Regions from separate parts of the Paenibacillus xinjiangensis genome, predicted to be linked through region 2. Evidence: predicted binding sites of a transcription regulator. Region 2 holds the regulator's gene; the other holds the start of a gene.
What was found. Region 2 encodes LexA, which represses DNA repair genes until DNA is damaged. Its sites were predicted from a motif close to CGAACATATGTTCG; they were not measured.

Region 1 (11,364 bases), on a different contig from region 2:
CTGAAGATTCAGGAGGGCTGCAACAACTTCTGCACCTTCTGCATTATTCCTTGGTCACGTGGATTGTCTCGCAGCCGGGACTCGCATAGTGTAATCGAACAGGCTAAGCAGCTAGTAGCCTCGGGTTACAAGGAGATTGTGCTTACTGGTATTCATACCGGCGGATATGGCGATGATATGGAAAATTACAGATTGACGGATCTATTATGGGATCTGGACAAAATCGATGGCTTAGAGCGTATCCGAATCAGCTCGATTGAAGCAAGCCAGATTGACGATGCCATGATTGATGTGCTTAACCGTTCGGATAAAATGTGCCGTCATCTCCATATTCCACTACAGGCGGGCGATGATTCCGTTCTGAAGCGGATGCGCCGCAAATATACGACTGAGGAATTCGGAGCGAAGATCAAGCGGATTCGCGAGGTCATGCCTGGCGTTGCAATCACGACAGACGTCATTGTCGGCTTCCCTGGCGAGACGGAGGAAATGTTCGAACGCGGCTTCCGCTTCATGGAGGAAATAGGCTTCTCCGAAATGCATGTGTTCCCTTATTCCAAGCGGACGGGTACACCTGCTGCAAGGATGGATGAGCAGGTGGATGAGGAAGTGAAGAATGAACGCGTTCATAAGCTCATTGATCTATCGGAGAAGATGCAGCTGAAATATGCGGATAAGCATGTTGGAGCGGTGTTGGATATTATTCCGGAGCGGGACTACAAGGGCGCTCCAGGTACAGGACTTATCATGGGTTATTCCGATAACTACATTCAAGTCGTGTTCGAGGGGTCACTCGATCTTGTCGGCAAGCTATGTCGCGTGAAAATCACACAATCTGGTGTTAATGAGTGCCGCGGCCAGCTCGTTCGAGTGATTGATGAGGAAGAGGTCCATTCCTTCGTGCTTGAGAAGCATCAGCAAGTGGACCATAACGTGCGTCCACAAGCCGTACAGGCGTAAAACGCAGGTAGGCACAGAGCACCGTTCGCGAGGGTTCCTAGCCGATTCCTAAGAGGAGGGATCGGACGAGGAAGCCTCGTTGTTGCATACAAATGTCAAGCAAGCAAGGGGGACGCGGGAATGAAGGAAATTTCAGCTGGGGGCGTCGTATATCGGCGTTCAGATGAAGGTGTGCTGCAAATCCAGCTTATTCAAGATCGTTACGGCAAAGTCTCACTTCCGAAGGGGAAGATGGAAGCTGGCGAGACAGTGGAACAGACGGCACTTCGTGAAATTGCTGAAGAAACTGGACTTACGGGCGTTATTGTAGCCCCTATCGACCAGATTAAATATAAATACCAGGACGATCGTAAAGGCGTAGTCGACAAAGAGGTTCACTATTATCTAGTTGAAGCAGTCAGCGGTGCCTTGCAGGCTCAGGTAGAAGAAATTCGCGGAGTAGATTGGTTCGAGCCCCGTGACGCCTGGAGACTTCAGAAGCAGTCCGGGTACGACAACAATAATCGTATCGTTGCCGGAGCCCTTCAATTGCTTGGCATACAGATTGATTAGGCTTGCAGCTTACGGAATACCGGCAAGTAACAAAGCGGCAGGGCAATTAATGAGCTTAATACATTGAAGATGGTCTGGGCATGCGCGATTTGGCTTGCCGAGGATTGAGACCAAGAGCCGGATATAGCGGCTAGTTCGCTTATAAAAGGCATGAACAATAGAGCTCCGCCGACATTGAGAACGACATGGGATAGCGCAACAAGCTGTCCGGATTTGGAGCTGCCAATCGAGGCGAGCAGTGCGGTTGCACAGGTTCCTACATTGGCACCAAGAACGATAGCTACACAGAGCTCCACAGGCATAGCGCCGATAGCAGCAAAGCCCATTATAATTCCGATGACGGCGGCACTGCTGTGGATTGCAGCGGTCAGTATTGCTCCGGCTAGAAGCCCCCACCATAGGCTGTCGCTAGCTTTATCCAGGAACCAGCTGAAGAAGGGGCTCTTCTGTACTTCAGTACCGATGCTCTGCATCATGGCCATGCCAGTAAGGAGCATGCTGAACCCAGTCAATGCGACGGATGAATAACGCATGGTCTGTACCCAGCCTGGCAGCCCTAGTGAGGGGAATAGCTGTATTTCGCTCAGCAGAACGGTTATAACGAATCCGGCTATGGAAGCAATAAAGAGCGGCTTCGCAAGACTGTCCAAGCTGAGCCCGATAATCTCTGTAGTTAGGCAGGTTCCGATATTCGTGCCGAGTATGATGCCTAGCGTTCTAGGAAACGTTAGCAATCTCGCATTCACTAGTCCAATCGCAATGACGGTGACCGCCGTGCTGCTCTGCAGGAAGGCTGTAGTTATTGTACCTACCGCAAGACCGTGGATAGGTGTGGCTGTGGAGCGGTACAGGATGCTGTTCAGATGCGGGCCGGCAAGGTGATGCAGGGCCAGCTCCATAAGCTTCATACCGCTTAGAAATAGGGTAAAGCCGATCATCATTGGAACAATAATCGATAAGAGCATGAAGAAAGATCTCCTTTTACATGCGATACGCATAGAATGCTTCGTACATATACATATGCGAATAGAAAGACAAGCATGACAAGCATAAGGGTCACAGGTTCGTAAGCAGCGGTGCAATAGCCGTTGCCAGATAGAGAGGAAGATATATAAGTGAGCAAAGCACAAATATGGCTGCAGCGTGGTCGAAAAAAACGTCTGGAAGCGGGTCATCCATGGATCTATGCGAATGAAATTGAACGTCTGGAGGGTGCAGCAGAGCCTGGTGATGTGGTTGATGTTGTGTCCCACAAAGGCCGTTACTTGGCAACCGGCTATTACAATGCCAAATCCATGATTACAGTCCGGGTCATGTCTTATAAGCCGATTGAGAGCTTGGACAAGTCCTTCTTCGTCGAAAAGTTCCAGCAATGCAAGGAGTATCGAGGCCGATTCGTAGCTGATGCTGATTGTCGTCTGGTCTACGGTGAAGGAGATTTTCTGCCTGGGCTAACCGTTGACCGGTTCAATAATGTTCTGGTCATTCAATTCCTGACGCTTGGAATGGATATTCGCCGTGAGGCGATTCTTGCTGCATTAATTGAAGTGTTTGAACCACAAGGCATTTATGAGCGCAGCGATGTCGGTGTGAGGCAGCTGGAAGGCTTAGAGCAGAAGACTGGTGTACTCTATGGGGAATGCCCTCCGATCATTGAGATCGAGGAGAATGGTCTGAAGCTGGAGGTTGATATTGTAGAAGGCCAGAAAACCGGCTATTTCTACGATCAACGTGAGAATAGAGCATCAATAGCACCACTAATGAAAGGCTGGGGATCGCGCAGCGGCATTCGTCTCGAGCGGAGAGCAGATGTGGATGCTCAGACAACAGACAGCACAGCAGACGAGCTTGTGCCAGTTAACGCGAATGGCAAGGTCGTTACCTTCCCTTATTGGGATGGGGCAACGGTGCTGGAATGCTTCGCACATACGGGAAGCTTCACGCTTCACGCGTGCAAATACGGAGCTAAGAAAGTAACCTGCCTTGATATTTCGGAGCATGCAATCGATACGGCTCGTCGGAATATGGAGCGCAACGGCTTTACCGATCGGGTAGAGTTTGTCGTGGCTGATGCGTTCGATTACTTGCGCAATCAGGTGAAAGGAATCGAGGAGCGGGCTGAGCGGAGCCAAGGCGGCACGGATACCTCTAAGCCGATTAGCGGCAACGGCCGGACATGGGATGTGGTCATTCTCGATCCGCCTGCGTTCGCCAAGACGAAATCCGCAGTTGCAGGGGCAGTACGCGGCTATAAGGATATTAATCTCCACGGGATGAAGCTGGTTAATGAAGGCGGATATCTCGTTACAGCAAGCTGCTCCTACCATATGCGGCCAGAGCTGTTCTTAGAGACGGTTCAAGATGCGGCGGCCGATGCAGGCAAGCTGCTGCGTCTAGTGGAATGGCGTACAGCAGGCAAGGATCATCCCCAGCTGTTAGGGGTCAATGAGGGGCATTATTTGAAATTTGCAGTGTTCGAGGTTAGAAGTAAATAGATGGGAATGTGGTAGAGGTTGCCGTGCAGTATCTGAGTATGATGCTGCTTGGCAGCCTTTTTTTGACGTAAACCAACCAAATTGATAAACCCGTGAGGGATTATATGAATTACTAAAAATATTTAATAATATCACAGGTCTGAAAAAGAAAGCAAGACTTTTCCGAAAATAATGATTGATTTTATTTGGTATATGGGTTATTCTTCTAAAAGAAAGATATGGAAACAAAAATACCCAATTCGAAAGGATGAGTGAGTAAGATGGAAATGATGAGCATGAAGATGATGATGACAATGTGTATGGAAGAAATGATGTGCAAGATGAGCAGCATGAAGATGATGATGGATCAAATGATGGAAATGCAGAAGATGGATATGATGAACATGGATATGGATATGATGATGTCCAAAATGCAAGAATGCGATGAAATGATGACGATGATGATGAGCATGATGCGTGAAATGAAACAAACCGCAATGTAAGATCGTCCTCTCAAGAGGTCAATCGAACAACTGCGGCTATCTAATGAGCTCTTATTTATTTATTGATGTACATATCAATCTGCAAATTGATACGTACCTGTGAAGCTCTAATGCGGAGCAGACCTCTGCACGCAGCTGTTAAGTAGGATCGAACAGAGCAGACTTCTGCATGTCTCAATGAAATGAATGGATTACCCGATATCCGGCAAAGCGGCAAACCGCATGCGGGATTTTTTTGTGTTGTATATCTATTTAATTACATCGTTGATTTAAATTGTTTGCATAGCTCAATCCGCTGCAGCTTAAGCTCCCACACTTCCTCTTTCAACGTATTAATCTCACTAACGTTGTCCGATTTCCTCAGTAGGCTATAAATCTCCAGCATTTTTGCATTAATGGAATCAAAATGACGCCAAAGCTCTTCGGTCTTGACCGTGAGCACTAATTCAGCTGTATGCGCCTTAGCATCGTTAAGCTTCTCCATCAGCTCATTCTGCCACTCTAGATCACCAATTTGCTTTGCATAGTTTAGTAAATCGAGGTGGTCATTCATCCACCGTTCTACAATCGCTTCAGTTGAAGTCATAACCCGCATCCCCAATCTCATGTATATACCAAGTATTATACTCGGAATATCAGGTATTGCAATAGGGAATCTTTAATATTTTAGAAAAAATTCCAGAACATACGTTTGTTTCTTGGGTGATAATTATAGCTTCTTATGGTACTATAGTAGATTAAGAGATTGTATCGGAAGGGAAGTATCGATAATGGGACTGCGATTCGTACTGGGTCGTTCGGGAACGGGAAAAACGTCATATTGCTTAGAGAGCATACGCTCGCAATTACATGATAAGCCAGACGGGCCGCCGCTTATTATGCTCGTGCCTGAGCAGGCTACCTTTCAGACGGAGTATGCGCTTCTAAAAGAAATGAATGGCGCGATTCGTGCCCAAGCGCTTAGCTTTCGCAGGCTGGCATTCCGTGTTATGCAGGAGACTGGCGGAACGGCGCTAGTTCCAATTAGTGATGACGGCAAGCATATGCTGCTATACAAAATTGTTCATCTGCTAGGCAACGAGCTGGAGTTGTTCCAGAGTGGAGCAGAGCAGCCAGGATTTATAGAGCGTCTCGGCGAGCTTTTGACGGAATGGAAAAGATATGGCATTGATGCTGCTTCATTAGCTAGCTCGACAGATTCCATGAATGGTTCATCTTTATTGAATCGGAAGCTTCATGATTTGCGACTAGTGTATGAACGCTTGGAAATAGAGCTCGGCGGCTTGTATATAGATTCCGAAGATTACTTAACTCGGCTGACTGCGGGCTTCGCAGATGCTGCTGCCATGCGCGGTGCGCAAATATGGATCGACGGATTTCATGGATTTACTCCGAAGGAGTATGAAGCATTACATGTACTGATCGCTTCGGCAGCGGATGTGACGATTGCACTGACACTTGATCGGACGTATGCGCCTGGTGAGAAGCCTCATGAACTGGAGCTGTTTCATCCAACGGCAGAGACGTATGGCAAGCTAATCGAGCTTGCCGCTGCTTGTGGTGTCGAGTTGGATGAGCCTATTCTGTTAGGCCATAGCATGGAATCACGGTTCAGCCAAAGTCCAATGCTCGCTCATCTGGAGCGTCATTATGGCGGTCGTACGCCAATGCTGCTGCCTAACACAAAAGATGCTGCGAACACCAATCACTTACAGGGCATCTCTCTGCATGCTGCGGCTAACCGCCGGGCTGAGGTGGAGGCTGTTGCGAGAGATATGGTGCGAAGAGCACGGGAGGATGGCTTGCGTTGGCGCGATATGGCAGTAATGGTTCGCAACTCGGCCGATTATAACGATTATATTCAGGCTGTATTCGATGATTACGAAATTCCCTATTTTCTAGATCAGAAGCATAATACGGTCTATCATCCATTAGTAGAATTCATTCGTTCTGCACTTGAGACTGTGCTGCATGGCTGGCATTATGAGGCTGTATTCCGTTGTGTGAAGACGGAGCTGCTATTCCCGATGGAGGGGAATTTGCCGAGAGAGCAATTCGATCTGCTCGAAAACTACGTATTGGCAGCAGGTGTGGATGGCTGGAAGTGGCTCGACAGCACGAGATGGAAGCCATTCGTTGTGCGGTCACTAGACGATGAAATAGATGAAACAGCAGAAATATCTGCTTATGCTAAACGGGAATTCGATGCTGTAATGGCAGCTCGTGATGCGATAGTACCGCCTCTAAGAAGATTCGGGCTTGCCCTGAAGAAGGCGCCGGATGTGAGGACGATGTGTGAGGCGCTGTATCGTCTGCTTGATCATGCGGATGCGGCGGACAGGCTGGAGAGGTGGAGCCGACAAGATGCTGCAGAGGGCAGGACACAGCGCTCACGGGCGCATAGACAGCTGTGGGATGGTGTCATGCAGCTTCTCGATCAGCTGGTAGAGCTGGTAGGGGATGAGGCTATGCCGCCAGAGATGTTCGCTGGGATGATTGAGACCGGTCTTGAGAGCCTGAAGCTGGCCGCGGTGCCACCAGCATTGGATCAAGCGTTAATCGGAAGTATGGATCGAACTCGCTCAGGCCAAGTCCACATTTGTTATGTGCTTGGGGCGAATGACGGGATTATGCCGATGCGCATTCAGGAGGATGGTGTCCTTACTGAACAGGAGCGGGAGCGCTTGGCGGAAGAGGGGCTCGTAATGGCTCCGAGCGTCAGGCGCAGATTACTTGACGAACGCTTTATTATCTATAATGCGCTTACTACGCCAAGCACTCATCTATGGATGAGCTGGGCACTTGCAGATGAAGAGGGCAAAAGCCTGCTTCCTTCAGAAGTCATACGCCAGATTAAGCAGCTCTTTCCTGGTATTGGTGTGCGTACAGCAGCAGCTGAGCCGACCCCTGGGATGGCGGAGTACGAGCAGCGCTCCTTCATTGAGCATCCACAGCGTACGATATCCTACCTGATTTCCGAGCTTAGAGCTTGGCAGCAGGGGGCAGAGATTGCTCCTTTTTGGTGGGATATCTATAACTGGTACGCGATTCGCCCACAGTGGCAGGACAAGCTGCAATTGCTTACGACTTCCTTGAGCTATGTGAATCAAGAGCAGGCACTTTCAGCCGATACAGCTCAGCAGCTATATGGGACAAGACTCAGAGCAAGTGTGTCACGAATGGAAAGGTTTGTATCGTGCCCATTCCAGCATTTTGCAATTCATGGATTGCGGCTGAGAGAACGGAAGCTGTACAGGCTGGATGCACCTGATGTGGGTCAGCTGTTCCATGCGGCGCTCAGCAAGCTGGCAGGGGGTCTTGGGCATCGCTGGGGCTCTATGTCGGAGTCGGAGATTCGCGCTGCTGCAGCTCAGACGGTAGACGAGCTTGCTCCGCGGCTTCAATCACAAATCCTGCTTAGCAGCGGGAGATTTCAATATATTGCTAGAAAGCTGAAAGAAATTATCGCCAAAGCGGCGGTTATGCTAAGCGAGCATGCAAGAAGAGCTGAGTTCAAGCCAGTAGGGCTTGAGGTGGATTTTGGCCCAGACGGCACATTGCCATCGCTCATCATTCCGCTTGCTAATGGCGGGACTATGGAGATTATAGGAAGAATTGACAGGGTTGACGCCGCTCAGACTGAGCAGGGACTTTTGCTGCGAGTGCTTGATTACAAATCCAGCTCAACCCAAATTAGATTGGAGGAGGTCGCCTTCGGGCTGTCCTTGCAGATGCTGACGTATTTGGATGTGCTCGTAACCCATGCGGAAGGCTGGCTCGGACAGTCTGCATCGCCTGCTGGCGTATTGTACTTCCATGTGCATAACCCGCTGCTTGCAGTATCCAATGGATTATCGAGCGCTGAGGTCAATAGCAGGATGCTTAAGAAGTTCAAAATGAAGGGCCTTATTACTGCAGAAGCAGATACCGTGCGACTAATGGATGACCAGTTGGAGAGCGGCTATTCCGAGCTGCTTCCAGTAGCGTTGAAGCGTGACGGGGCGTTCTACAGCAGCTCTTCAGTTGTTACTAATGATCAATGGGATGTTCTTCGAGGCTCTGTGCGCCGGACCATCGGCCAGATTGGTTCAGATATCAGCGGCGGTAAAGTGTCAATCGAGCCTTATCGTCTTGGAACGAAGTCGCCCTGCCAATATTGCGATTATAAGGCTGTCTGCCAATTCGATCCGCTGTTTGACGGCAATGAATATGTGAAGCTGCATAAGCCCTCTGAGGAGGAAATTTGGAGGCAGCTGGAAGGGAAGGAGAGCGGTAATGGAGACGATTAATCATACAGCTAAGCCAGCAGGCAGCAATTGGACGGATGATCAATGGCATGCCATCGTTACCGAGGGCTCTAACGTGCTCGTTGCTGCCGCCGCAGGCTCTGGCAAGACTGCAGTTCTAGTGGAGAGAATTATTAGGAAAATATCCTCCTCTGCTGATGTAGACCGTCTGCTCGTAGCGACGTTCACGAAGGCAGCAGCAGCAGAGATGAAGGATCGTATTCGCATTGCGCTTGAGAAGGAGCTGGAGCGACAGCCAGAATCTGAGCATTTACGCCGTCAGCTAGCGTTAATGAATAGAGCATCGATTACGACACTTCATTCCTTTTGTCTCGATGTTATTCGTCGCTATTATCCATTGATTGGTCTCGATCCCGGCTTCCGTATCGCGAATGAAACGGAGAGCGAGCTGATGCGTATAGATGTGCTGGATCAGCTTTTTGAGGAAAAGTATGAGAGTGCAGGCGATGATGGGGCTTTTCTGCGGTTAGCCGATCGTTATGGCGGTGAGCGTGGAGATGAACCGCTATACAGGCTTGTGCAGCAGCTGTTCGATTTCGCACAGAGCAATCCTTGGCCGGAGCATTGGCTGGAAGCGACGGCGGGCAGCTTCGCAGTGGCGAATGTGCAGCAGCTCGAAGGCAGTCCTTGGGTAGCCAGCATCAGAGAGGATGTCGAGCTTGCGCTATCCGGTGCGATTGCTCTGCTGCAGCAGGCGCTAGATCTCACGCGTGAGCCTGCTGGTCCTGCTCCTTACGCAGAAGCATTCGAGGATGATCTAGCTCTAGTAATAGGCCTGAAGGGCATGGTTGACCATCAGCCTTGGGAGGAATGGTTCGAGCCCTTCCAAGCCATATCGTTCGGCAAGCTGAAGGCGATGCGCGGCGACGAGTATGATAAATCACTTCAAGAGCAAGCGAAGGAGCTTCGCGATAATGCCAAAAAAATGATCAGTTCATTGTCTGATGAACTGTTCGGCCGTTCAGCAGAGGCATTCGTAGAGGAGCTTCAGGAGCTCACTCCGCTCATGGGGGCGCTCTCTGGACTTGTAGTAGAGTTTGGACAGCGTTATGAGGCTGCTAAACGGGCAAAGGGATTGCTGGACTTCGGAGATTTGGAGCATTATTGTCTGCGCATACTGCGTGCTCCAGAATCAACACCAGAGCTTACGCTTCCTTCTGCCGCAGCATTGGAGTACCAGCGGCAATTCGATGAAATTCTGCTGGATGAATATCAGGATACGAATATGGTGCAGGAAGCGATTGTGACTCTAATCGCCAACCCTGATCAGGGCAATCGGTTCATGGTTGGAGACGTCAAGCAGAGCATTTATCGGTTCAGACTGGCGGAGCCTAACCTATTCATGAACAAATACAAGAGCTATGGGGACAAAGGCGGCACCGGGCTTCGAATCGATCTAGCACGTAATTTCCGCAGTCGGAGCGAAGTCGTAGACGGTGTGAATGATGTGTTCCGCGCCATTATGCGAGAATCAGTAGCAGAGATGGATTATGATTCACGAGCTGAGCTCGTCTGCGGAGCTGTATATCCTGAAGCCGAACAGCCTGGTACATTTGCTGTTGAGCTTGCGGTGATTAACAAGGCTGGCGGGACTGAGCAAGAAGAGCTGTCAGGCTCTGATTCTGATGAAGACGGCGAACAAGCTGGTGGCAGCGCTGCGGAGTCTGTGGCTGACTTGCAGACCGCGCAGCTGGAGGCTCGCTGGATTGCGCTCCAAATTCAGCAGCTGATCGATCGTGGATTCCGCGTCTATGATGGCAAGAAGCAGGAGAATCGTCCACTCGAGTGGCGGGATATCGTGATTCTGCTAAGGGCAACGCAGCAATGGTCTCCCATTATGATTGAGGAGCTGCAAGCCAGCGGTATTCCTGCTTATGCGGAGCTAAGCAGTGGTTATTTCGATGCGACGGAAGTAGAGACAGTGCTTTCACTGCTGCGCGTCATCGACAATCCGTATCAGGATATCCCTCTAGCAGGAACTCTTCGCTCGCCGATATTCAGCTTGAATGCGGAGGAGCTGGCATCAATCCGAATACAGGCGATGAAGTCCAGCTATTATGATGCTGTATTGCAAGCAGCAGGCGATCTGCTTCAGCCGGAAGAGACGAGGCGCAAGCTATCCTTATTCCTAGAGCGGCTTGACCGCTGGCGGGATGAGGCGCGTCAAGGCTCGCTAGCTGACCTGATTTGGAGCATCTATCGGGAGACTGGCTATTATGATTTCACAGGAGGGCTTCCGGGTGGAATCCAGCGGCAAGCTAATCTGCGAGCACTGCATGACCGGGCGCGTCAATACGAATCGACTTCATTCCGAGGCTTATTTAGGTTTCTGCGGTTTGTGGAGCGGATGCGGGATAGCGGCGGTGATCTGGGTACTGCAAGAGCGCTTGGGGAGCAAGAGAATGTTGTGAGAATCATGTCTATCCACAAGAGCAAGGGACTTGAATTCCCGGTAGTATTCGCAGCTGGTCTAGGTAAAAATTTCAATCAGCAGGATCTACGCAGCGCTTTCTTGAAGCATAAGCAGCTCGGCTTCGGCCCGCGGTTCATTAATCCGGAGCAGCGAAT
Region 2 (11,364 bases):
GCTCGTGCGTCCTCATTTCGTATCAGGAACACATACGATAAGCTGTGCATTATTCGGTCTCTTGCGTCCAGGAGACGAATTACTGTACATAACGGGTACGCCTTATGACACGCTGCATAAAGTCATTGGCAAGCCTGGCGATGGAACGGGGTCTCTACAGGACTTCGGCATTCACTATAACGAGGTTCCATTGCTGGAGCAGGGTGAGATTGATTGGGATGTCATTGCGAGGAGCATTAGCGACAAGACCAAAGTCATTGGCATCCAACGCTCCCGCGGTTACAGCTGGAGAGCATCCTTTACAGTCGAGCAGATTGGAGAAATGGTAAGAAGGGTAAAACAATTGAAGCCGGATGTACTTGTGTTCGTCGACAACTGCTATGGGGAATTCACCGAGCTGCTGGAGCCGACACAAGTAGGTGTAGATATTATGGCAGGATCACTGATTAAAAATCCTGGCGGCGGCATAGCATCGACAGGTGGATATATTACCGGAACAGCCTCAGCTGTTGAAGCAGCAGCCTATCGCTTAACCGCTCCGGGTATTGGCGGCGAGGTTGGTGCCATGCTAGGTACCTTGCGATCAATTTATCAGGGGTTATTCTTAGCCCCTCATCTCGTTGGACAAGCTGTGAAGGGGAGCATATTCGCAGCAGCGTTGTTCGAGCAGCTTGGATTCGAGACTCAGCCTCGCTGGGATGCTGCGCGTACAGACCTTATTCAAGCTGTGCGGTTCGGCAGTGCAGAGCATTTGATATCATTCGTACAAGGCATTCAGCAGGCAGCTGCGGTAGATGCACATGTCGTGCCTGAGCCATGGGCGATGCCCGGGTATGAGCATCCTGTCATTATGGCTGCAGGTACGTTCATCCAAGGCGGCAGCCTTGAGCTGTCTGCCGATGCTCCGATACGTGAGCCGTATATCGCATATATGCAGGGGGGACTCACATTCGCACATGCCAAATTTGGTGTTTTGACTGCTCTGAGCAAACTCGTGAAAAGTGGATTAATTGTAATTAAACCTCACACAACTTGACACGTTTTTGGAAGGGAGTTAAAATAAACATATAACGAGCGAGTGGAAGGTTGATGCGACATGGCTGATGATATACGTAGAAATATGGCTTTGTTCCCTATCGGCATCGTAATGAAGCTGACGGATCTAACAGCCCGTCAGATTCGTTATTACGAACAGCATGAATTAATCGTACCTGCTAGAACTGGCGGTAACCAACGATTATTTTCTTTTAACGATGTGGAACGATTACTAGAGATCAAAGCATTAATTGAAAAAGGCGTTAATATCGCCGGCATCAAGCAAGTGATGTATCCGGTTTCCAAAGAGTCTGACGATGCCACCATTGTCAGTGAGCAGTCTGAAGTGAAGCGCAGAGAGTTGTCTGATGCTCAGCTTCACCGCCTGCTGAAGCAGCAGCTGCTTGAGAAACGTCCAGGCCAAGCTTCAATGATTCAAGGTCAATTATCTCGTTTCTTGAACAAGCGCTAATTCATTCTAACTAACTGATACACTAATTAAAGGAGATGATTGTGTGAGCTTTACTAAAGAGGATATTAGAAGAATTGCCGAGGAACAGAATGTACGTTTTATCCGTCTGCAGTTCACGGATTTGCTCGGAACCATCAAGAACGTTGAAATTCCTGTCAGCCAATTGGAAAAGGCCCTTGATAATAAAATGATGTTCGATGGATCTTCCATTGAAGGTTATGTAAGGATCGAAGAATCTGACATGTACTTATACCCTGATCTGGATACTTGGGTTGTATTCCCTTGGGTTGCTCAAGATAGAGTTGCTCGCCTTATTTGTGATATCTATATGCCAGATGGCACACCATTCGCAGGAGATCCGCGCGGTATCCTGAAGCGTGCGCTTGTTGAAGCAGAAGAAATGGGCTATACCTCTATGAATGTTGGTCCAGAGCCGGAATTCTTCCTGTTCAAAACCGATGAGCGCGGTGAGCCAACTACGGAATTGAATGACCAAGGCGGATACTTCGACCTAGCTCCTATGGATATGGGTGAGAACTGCCGTCGTGAAATCGTACTTACTCTTGAAGAGATGGGCTTCGAGATCGAAGCTTCTCACCATGAGGTTGCACCAGGCCAGCATGAAATTGACTTCAAATATGCAGATGCGATCAAAGCTGCTGACCAGATCCAAACCTTCAAGCTTGTTGTAAAAACAATTGCAAGACAGCATGGTCTTCATGCGACATTCATGCCTAAACCACTGTTCGGTGTGAACGGCTCCGGTATGCACTGTCACCAATCCTTGTTCCAAGGCAACACGAACGTGTTCTACGACGAGAAGGACAGACTTGGCCTTAGCGCAACAGCTCGTTACTATATGGCTGGTGTTCTGGAGCATGCTCGTTCTATGGCTGCAATCACGAACCCAACGATCAACTCTTACAAACGTCTTGTTCCAGGCTATGAAGCACCTTGCTACGTGGCATGGTCCGCGAGCAACCGTTCGCCTATGATTCGTATTCCAGCTTCACGCGGCCTCAGCACTCGTGTAGAGGTTCGTAACCCGGATCCGGCTGCTAACCCTTACCTGGCTCTTGCTGTTATGCTGAAAGCCGGTCTGGACGGTATCAAGAACAAAACGCCATTGCCTGCTCCAATCGACCGCAATATCTACATCATGACAGAAGAAGAGCGTATCGAGTCCGGCGTGCCTAGCTTGCCAGCCGATCTCAAAGAAGCGTTGGACGAGCTGCTCCGCAGTGAAGTAATCTGCGACGCACTCGGCGACCATGCTCTTGCTCACTTCTATGAGCTGAAAGAAATCGAGTGGGATATGTATAAGACACAAGTTCACCAATGGGAACGCGATCAGTATTTGACGCTGTACTAGAAGTGGAACCGCAGAATAGTGCGGATGTAAAATAAATATGGGGCATCTCTGAGAGGTATTTCATCTCAATGGGATGTCCCTTTTTCTAATTAGTTCTATTAATCTTCGAGAGGAATCAATTTATAACATTAAGTACTCCGGCTAGTATAACCGAATGATAATATGGTTCTGTTCAGTCAAGTACGAGGATGATTTTACAGATAAGGAGGTAAATCAATGTCTGATCTAACAAACGCTATAATTTTGGCTGCTGAGATGCATCAGGGACAAACGGATAAAGGAGGTAGCCCCTACATTCTTCATCCACTACGGCTAATGCTGAAGGCACAGGATGAACGCTCTCAAATAGTTGCGTTACTGCATGATATAGTAGAAGATACCGTTGTGACACTGAACGATTTGCGAGAGAGAGGCTTTGATGAGGGAGTTGTGAATGCAGTCGATAGCTTAACTAGAAGAAATGGAGAAACCTATGATGAATTTATATGTAGAATTAAGCTTGATCCACTAGCGAGAGCTGTGAAAATACTTGATATTGAGGATAATCAGGATTTATCACGCATTCCAAATGTGACGGCGGAGGATTACGCAAGGTTGAAAAAATACGAAATAGCGATCAAGGAATTAAAATTGGAGTAAACTCCTGTATGCTGCAAAAAAAATGACCTGCTAAGTGATGCAGGTCCAAATAAAAGAGGTCTTGAATAGTTAACGTAACCTAGTCTATCAGGTGGATCTAGACAAATTCTGAACATTGCTAATAAGTCAATACTTGATAAGAACGTTTGTTCGTATTACAATCACCTAATGAGGTGAATGAGATGAGCGGATCAAATATCAATCCATCTGAACTGGAAATGAAGCTGATTAAGGACTATTGTATATTGCCAATGCTGCTCGATATGGTTGACCGGAATAAGGAGAAATTGGAGCATAGTGAATATTCGATTAAGAAGCTGTTTATTAACAGCTCCGATATGCTAATGCGTATCATTAATAAGGACATGAATGAGGTGAGGCAGCAGATCAGAGCAATGAATGCCGTAATTTCAGAAGTTAGGCGCAACGAAGAGGGCGTGCTTTATGAAATTAGGCTGCGCGGCTATGTGAGCGAATACGCATTGCTGCGTCATATGGTACGTAACGAGATGGGAACAAGATTGAATACGTACATTAGCGGAATGTTTAATTCTGTCTAAGGTAAGGCTGAACCAAACGTCGATTTTCCAGATTAGTGCACGAAAAAAGCTGTTCCTGCAATCCGATCGTGATCGGTTATTGCGGGAACAGCCTCTTTGGGTTCAATCTAGTGGAAGTCACGGAATAGGCCGACTACCTTGCCGAGTATAGTCACATTCTGAAGTCTGATTGGTTCCATAGATGAATTCTCAGGCTGCAGACGAATATGATCCTTCTCGCGGTAGAAGGTTTTGACAGTCGCTTCATCATCCTCGGTCATCGCTACAACAATATCGCCGTTAATCGCAGTTGGCTGTTGGCGTACGATGACATAGTCGCCGTTATGTATACCGGCCTCGATCATGCTCTCTCCGATGACATTGAGGATGAAGACATCGTCATCACCGACAAAATGTGAAGGCAGCGGGAAGTACTCCTCTATATTCTCAGTAGCTGTAATCGGGATACCTGCTGTAACTTTGCCGACTATAGGAACTTGCGCGACGGATGGACGAATAATGCCGTCAACGCCTTCTTGATCTAATATTTCAATTGCTCTAGGCTTCGTAGGGTCGCGGCGAATAAGGCCTTTCTTCTCCAAGCGATCCAAATGTCCGTGAACAGTGGAGCTTGATGCGAGTCCGACTGCTTCGCCAATTTCACGAACGGAAGGCGGATATCCTTTATCCTTGACTTCATTCTTTATAAATTCAAGAATCGACTGTTGGCGGTTAGAAATCTTCGACAAAGAAATCACTCCATTAATAGATTTGTAGCAAATTATAACATAGAACCGGAGTTCGTACAAACGTAAGTTCTTAAAAACAAAAGTTCGCATTTTCTATTGACCGCAAACACTTGTTCGTGTATTCTAAGAACAGAACAAACGTTTGGGGTGGATGATAATGATGATGATGAATCCGGCTTTTTATAAAACAATCCATGAAGAAACAACTAGACCCACAGAGTCTTTGCATAATCGGTTACACAGAGTGATTAAGCGGCATGGGGTCAAGCTCGCTGCCAGCTGTCTCGTCTTTATGCTGCTATTCAGCAGCTTCCTATTAATGAAGACAGACGCATCGACAGAAGAGCTGGTCGCGAGTGCTGATGAGATAAGTGTTATCGTGGTCTATGGAGATACGCTTTGGTCAATAGCCAAGCGCTATACAGATGGAAGAGATGACATAAGGAGAACAATATACGAGATTCAACAGCGTAATCGGCTTCAGTCGGCAAGCATTCAACCCGGACAGAAATTGATTATTCCTAATTAGGAAGTGTATGATAGGACAGGTAGAGGCGCATGAAGATGCCGACTCTACCTGTCCTTTTTGCAACAGTTAGGTTCAACGCCTTGACAATTGATTGTGGGAGATGTCAAAGTAGTTAAGGAATTATTTTTATATAGCAAGTGAGGTGAGCATATAGTGGAAGAATTAATTGCACGTATTAACGAATTGTCACGCAAACATAAATCAACTGGCTTAACTGCTGGAGAAACGGAAGAACGTGCCCTATTGCGCAAAAAATATATGGATAACTTCAAAAGCAACTTCCGTCAACAGCTGGACACTATTAAATGGGCTGAGGATGAAGACGGTAACCCCGTCAAGCAATAATAGAAGGTTTGCAAGAATAACACTTGGGAAGGAATGATGATAATGCGTTATAATTTACTTGGAAGAAGCGGTCTCGCCGTATCGGAGCTGTGCTTGGGCACCATGACTTTTGGCAATACGACGAGTGAGCAGGATTCTATAGAAATGATTAACCGTTTTCTCGCCCACGGAGGTAATTTCCTTGACACTGCCAATGTGTATGTAAGCGGTCGTTCTGAGGAGATTGTGGGTAAAGCGATTAAAGATCGCCGCTCGGAGGTTGTTCTTGCAACGAAGGTTAGAATGACGACGGAGCCGCATATTAACGGTGTCGGCTTGTCGCGCAAGCATATAATGGACGGTGTTGAAGCAAGCTTAAAGCGACTGCAGACGGATTATATCGACTTGTATCAGGTTCATGTATGGGATCATGCAACGCCTATAGATGAAACACTTCGTACACTGGATGACCTGGTCACATCCGGTAAAGTACGTTACATAGGGTGCTCGAATTTCTTGGCATGGCAATTAATGAAGTCGTTATCATGGAGTGATGTGAACCGTTACGTTCGGTTCGTGTCTATTCAGCCTCAATACAGCCTTGTAAGCAGACAAATGGATATTGAAGTCATGTCGCTGTGCTTGGAGGAGAATGTCGGTGTTATTCCATGGGCACCACTAGGCGGTGGTTTTCTAACGGGCCGGTATGATCGGAACGAGCCTACCGAAGGCCGATTGACATCGAAGATTGGGGAGAGTGCATGGCATAACCGAGCGAGTGAAGGCAACTTTGCCATCCTCGATGCAGTTCGAGATATTGCCTCTGAGCTGGATAAGACACCTGCCCAAGTTGCTCTGAACTGGCTGCTTCAGCGCGAAGGGATCACTTCACCAATCTTTGGCGCAAGCACGCTGGCTCAGTATGAGGATAATATCGGCTCAGTTGGATGGACGCTTCCTGAAGAAGCATGGAAGCGACTAGATGATATAAGTGCTCTGCCGGATGACTATCCGAATCGCTTTATTACGAAGTTCAAGCGTCCGTTCTAATGGGAGCGGGATTTGATTCACACATTTGAGGAGGAAACACATTGTCACGTACGTGGGAACGCAAAGTCCGTAAAAATACGAGTGTCATTAATCAGCAGAGAAAGAAGCAAGGTGCTCCGAGATTTACTCCCCAAGTGGATAAGGTAGAACGCTTCAAAGGAAGAAGCTATATTGCGCCGATACTGCTCATCTTGTTTATTTCGATGTATGTGTTCATTGTATCTGGTGATCCAACCTTCGAGATGACCACGATGTTCTGGGTCACTGTCGGCTGTTATATTCTACTGGCTGTTGTCTTCTTCCTGCGCCGTCCGTACATAGCGATAGGCAAGGATTATGTTCAGACACGTAAAATGACTGGAGATAAGCGTCTGAACACTGCTGCGATTAAAGCGATCAGTGTTCAATCGGGCTACGTTATTATTGAACAGCAGAAAGGCGGCAACTGGGTGTTCTCTCGTATGCTGTATCGCTATCCAACAGATATCATTAGCGAGCGACTGAAAGAATTCGCCAAGGTGAATGGCATTACGTTTAACCAAAAATAGATAATGGGAGAGTTAGGAACAATGGCTAAGCAAGCAGTTTTATTTGATCTAGATGATACGTTGCTATGGGATGAACGCAGTGTGAAAGAAGCTTTTGAGATAACATGCCAAGCGGGGGCAGAGGCTGCTGGTGTCGACCCGGTCAAGCTGCTTGAGGCAGTACGTCAAGAAGCTCGCTCCTTATATGAATCGTATGAGACGTTTCCATTCACGAAGATGATCGGGATCAACCCATTTGAAGGCTTGTGGGCGGACTTCCGTGAAGGCGAGCAAGCAGAGTTCCGTAAGCTAGAGCAATTGGCTCCTTCTTACCGTAAGGAGGCTTGGACGAGAGGACTTCGTGCTCTTGGTGTTGAGGATGAAGCTCTTGGTGCGAAGCTTGCTGAACAATTCCCGGCTGAACGCCGCCAGCGTCCTATTGTCTATGAAGAGACATTCCAGGTCCTTGATGCACTCAAGGGCAAATATAAGCTGCTTCTATTGACGAATGGCTCACCAGATCTGCAGAGGGAGAAGCTGACTGGTGTACCAGAGCTGGCCCCGTATTTTGACCATATTATTATTTCTGGTGAGTTCGGACAAGGGAAACCTGCTGCTCCAATATTCCTTCATGCATTGGAGCGCTTAGGAATAGAGCCTGACCATGGCATCATGGTAGGGGACAAGCTAACGACGGATATTCTTGGTGCGAACACGATTGGTATGACTTCGGTATGGGTCAACCGTCATGGCGCTGTCCGTAACGATGAGATTATTCCTACTTATGAGATCTCGCATCTGGAGCAATTGCTGCAAATTCTAGAGGCTTAGGTGTCTTTAAGTAACGTCGAATCTCGCTTGATGTAACATATCTAATCTAGTCTCATATACGATCAAAAAAGCCCCTCGTATCCATCATAAGATGGAACGAGGGGCTTATAATTGCTAAAGCATGATCAAGTATTATTTCGTAAAGGTAGGATCTTCGAATGGCTCAGCAATCCAGCCATCTTTCTCAATAAAGAGACGAATCGCAACGATCTCACGGTTGTCCATCAGCGTGAAGAAGTGTGGGAATCTCTCAGGTACGGAGATCACATCGCCTGGCTCTAGCTCAACGTCGAAGTAGCCGACATCGCCAGCGCCTTTGATAATGAAGATACCTTTGCCGGCAGTGATTGCACGAACTTCATCCTCCGTATGCGTGTGTACCTGTTCGAATTTCTGAAGCAGTGCATTCAGATCCGGGTTAGCATCAGACAATGCGATCAGATCCCAGATTTGATAGCCGCGGCGTGCTGCAATTTCTTGGATTTCCTCGTCGAATGTAGCTAGAATTTCTGCTTTCTCTTCATCGGATAGAACAAATTTATTTTGCAGATGCGCTGGAAGCTTCGAAGCGTCCCAGTGCTCGTATAAAACCTCTTGACCCTCTAAAAAAGCGCGAACATTCTCTTCGCCAGTTATACGTTCCTCTGTGTTACGAATGCGAATTTCAGCCATGCTCATTCCCTCTTTTCCAATTGAAATTAACTGATATGCTAATTATATAGCAAAATCAAGCGATTGTCGATGGATCACCTTTTCAGCAAGCAAGGATTCTGTTACACTATTTGTTAATGATTTTCGGAGGAAGGGTGCACACAATTGTCTAGACCGACCATACAAGAAATGATGCAGAAACGAATACTCATCCTGGACGGTGCAATGGGTACGATGATCCAGCAAGCGGATCTTACCGAGGATGATTTCGGGGGAGAAGACCTGGATGGCTGTAATGAGATTCTCGTACTGACACGTCCCGACGTTATTCGCACAATCCATGAGCAATATTTGGAGGCAGGCGCGGACATCTTAGAGACGAATACGTTCGGTGCTACGAGTGTAGTGCTTGCAGAATATGATATTCCGGAAAAAGCTCGTGAAATTAACCTTGCTGCTGCAAGACTTGCACGCGAGGCTGCTGATAAATATTCCACTCCTGAGCATCCGCGTTATGTAGCGGGAGCACTAGGTCCAACGACGAAGACGCTTTCTGTTACCGGCGGTGTGACGTTCGAAGAGCTGGTTGACAGCTATTACGAGCAGACAGTTGCCCTGATGGAAGCGGATGTAGATGCAATCTTGCTGGAAACCTCACAGGATACGCTCAATGTAAAAGCGGGCAGTATCGGTATTAAGAATGCTTTTCAAACGTTAGGCCGCGAGCTTCCGATTATGATCTCGGGCACGATTGAGCCGATGGGAACAACGCTTGCTGGTCAGAATATTGAATCGTTCTATATTTCTTTGGAGCATTTGAAGCCTATCTCGATCGGCTTGAACTGTGCAACAGGGCCGGAATTCATGCGTGACCATATTCGTTCACTTAGTGAGATTGCTGATTCAGCAATCAGCTGTTACCCGAATGCAGGATTGCCGGATGAGAACGGACATTATCATGAATCGCCAGAATCGCTTGCGCGAAAAATCGGTGATTTCGCCCAGCAAGGCTGGTTGAACATTGCCGGCGGCTGCTGCGGTACAACACCTGCACATATTCGCGCATTAGCGGATACGATGGCACAATATGCACCGCGTTTGAAGTATGGTGAGCACCCTCCAGCGGTATCTGGTATTGAAACCGTATATATTGAGCCTGAGAATCGTCCGATCATGATCGGTGAGAGAACGAATATTTCGGGCTCACGCAAATTCAAACGCTTGATTAAAGAAGAGAAATACGATGAAGCATCTGAGATAGCGAGAGCACAGGTGAAGGGCGGAGCTCATGTCATCGATATCAATCTACAAGATACCGATATTGATGAGGCTCATGCTGTTCACAATTTCTTGCCGGAGGTTGTTAAGAAGATTAAAGTGCCTCTTATGCTTGATTCGACCTACGACCACATCATTGAGCTCGGTCTGAAATATTCGCAAGGTAAAGCGATTATTAACTCCATTAACCTTGAGGACGGCGAAGCGAAGTTCGAACAGATTTTGCCACTCATCCATAGGTATGGTGCCGCAGTTGTAATGATTCTTATAGACGAACGCGGACAGGCTGTCTCCAGAGAAGCGAAACTGGAAGTAGCGGAGAGATCGTATAACCTGCTCGTTAATAAATATGGCATGAACCCGGAAGATATTATTTTTGACCCGAATATGTTCCCAATCGGTTCTGGTGATCCGCAATATATCGGCTCTGCTGTGGAAACAATAGAAGGGATTAAGCTAATCAAAGAGAAGTTCCCGCTAGCCAAAACTATTCTGGGACTAAGCAATATTTCGTTCGGTTTGCCCGACGCGGGTAGAGAGGTGCTCAACTCCGTTTACCTGTATCACTGCACGAAGGCGGGACTTGACTACGCTATCGTGAATACGGAGAAGCTGGAGCGTTATGCGTCCATTCCGGAGGAAGAGCGCAGATTGGCTGAGGACTTGATCTACAATACAACAGATGAGACTCTAGCGGCGTTCGTGGCAGCTTTCCGTGAGAAGAAAGTCGTCAAGAAAGAGAAAATCTCTACTCTTACCCTCGAAGAGCGCTTGGCTTCCTATGTCGTGGAAGGTACGAAAGAAGGACTTATCCCGGATTTAGAAATTGCTCTTGCGAAATATACGGCTCTCGAGGTCATTAACGGACCATTGATGCGCGGTATGGAGGAAGTCGGACGTCTATTCAACAACAATGAGCTGATCGTAGCGGAAGTGCTGCAAAGCGCCGAGGTTATGAAAGCATCTGTGGCTTACCTGGAAGGGTTCATGGAGAAGGACGAGACGTCAGTGAAAGGCAAGATTATTCTAGCTACAGTTAAAGGCGATGTGCATGATATCGGTAAAAACTTGGTTGAAATTATTTTGTCGAACAATGGTTATAAAATAATCAATCTAGGCATCAAAGTTCCGCCAGAGAAGCTGATTGAAGCTTATCGCAATGAAAAAGCGGATGTCATTGGTCTGTCGGGTCTGCTCGTTAAATCAGCTCAGCAGATGGTTATCACCGCGCAGGATATGCGTAATGCCGGTATTGATGCACCGATTATGGTAGGCGGCGCAGCTCTGACTCGGAAGTTCACCAAGAATCGTATCGGCCCAGAGTATGATGGCCTTGTTCTCTATGCCAAGGATGCGATGGATGGGCTC

Region 1: a site for LexA is predicted at 5,170-5,183, ahead of addB (helicase-exonuclease AddAB subunit AddB). Genes of this name have one in related genera too.

The regions. Positions count from the first base shown of each region.
Region 1 covers NZ_JCAALS010000032.1:30,663-42,026, reverse strand. The annotation lists gene mtaB (tRNA (N(6)-L-threonylcarbamoyladenosine(37)-C(2))-methylthiotransferase MtaB) at 1-960, shown strand, start outside; gene AC6ESP_RS25080 (NUDIX hydrolase) at 1,081-1,512, shown strand; gene AC6ESP_RS25075 (Na/Pi cotransporter family protein) at 1,509-2,477, opposite strand; gene AC6ESP_RS25070 (class I SAM-dependent rRNA methyltransferase) at 2,628-4,007, shown strand; gene AC6ESP_RS25065 (hypothetical protein) at 4,268-4,489, shown strand; gene AC6ESP_RS25060 (hypothetical protein) at 4,746-5,075, opposite strand; gene addB (helicase-exonuclease AddAB subunit AddB) at 5,260-8,778, shown strand; gene addA (helicase-exonuclease AddAB subunit AddA) at 8,765-11,364, shown strand, end outside.
Region 2 covers NZ_JCAALS010000012.1:53,938-65,301, forward strand. The annotation lists gene AC6ESP_RS13735 (methionine gamma-lyase family protein) at 1-1,036, shown strand, start outside; gene AC6ESP_RS13740 (MerR family transcriptional regulator) at 1,097-1,507, shown strand; gene glnA (type I glutamate--ammonia ligase) at 1,551-2,879, shown strand; gene AC6ESP_RS13750 (HD domain-containing protein) at 3,096-3,518, shown strand; gene AC6ESP_RS13755 (YhjD family protein) at 3,701-4,078, shown strand; gene lexA (transcriptional repressor LexA) at 4,186-4,806, opposite strand; gene yneA (cell division suppressor protein YneA) at 4,967-5,335, shown strand; gene AC6ESP_RS13770 (DUF896 domain-containing protein) at 5,489-5,680, shown strand; gene AC6ESP_RS13775 (aldo/keto reductase) at 5,723-6,709, shown strand; gene AC6ESP_RS13780 (hypothetical protein) at 6,751-7,257, shown strand; gene AC6ESP_RS13785 (HAD family hydrolase) at 7,279-8,067, shown strand; gene AC6ESP_RS13790 (1,2-dihydroxy-3-keto-5-methylthiopentene dioxygenase) at 8,200-8,739, opposite strand; gene metH (methionine synthase) at 8,908-11,364, shown strand, end outside.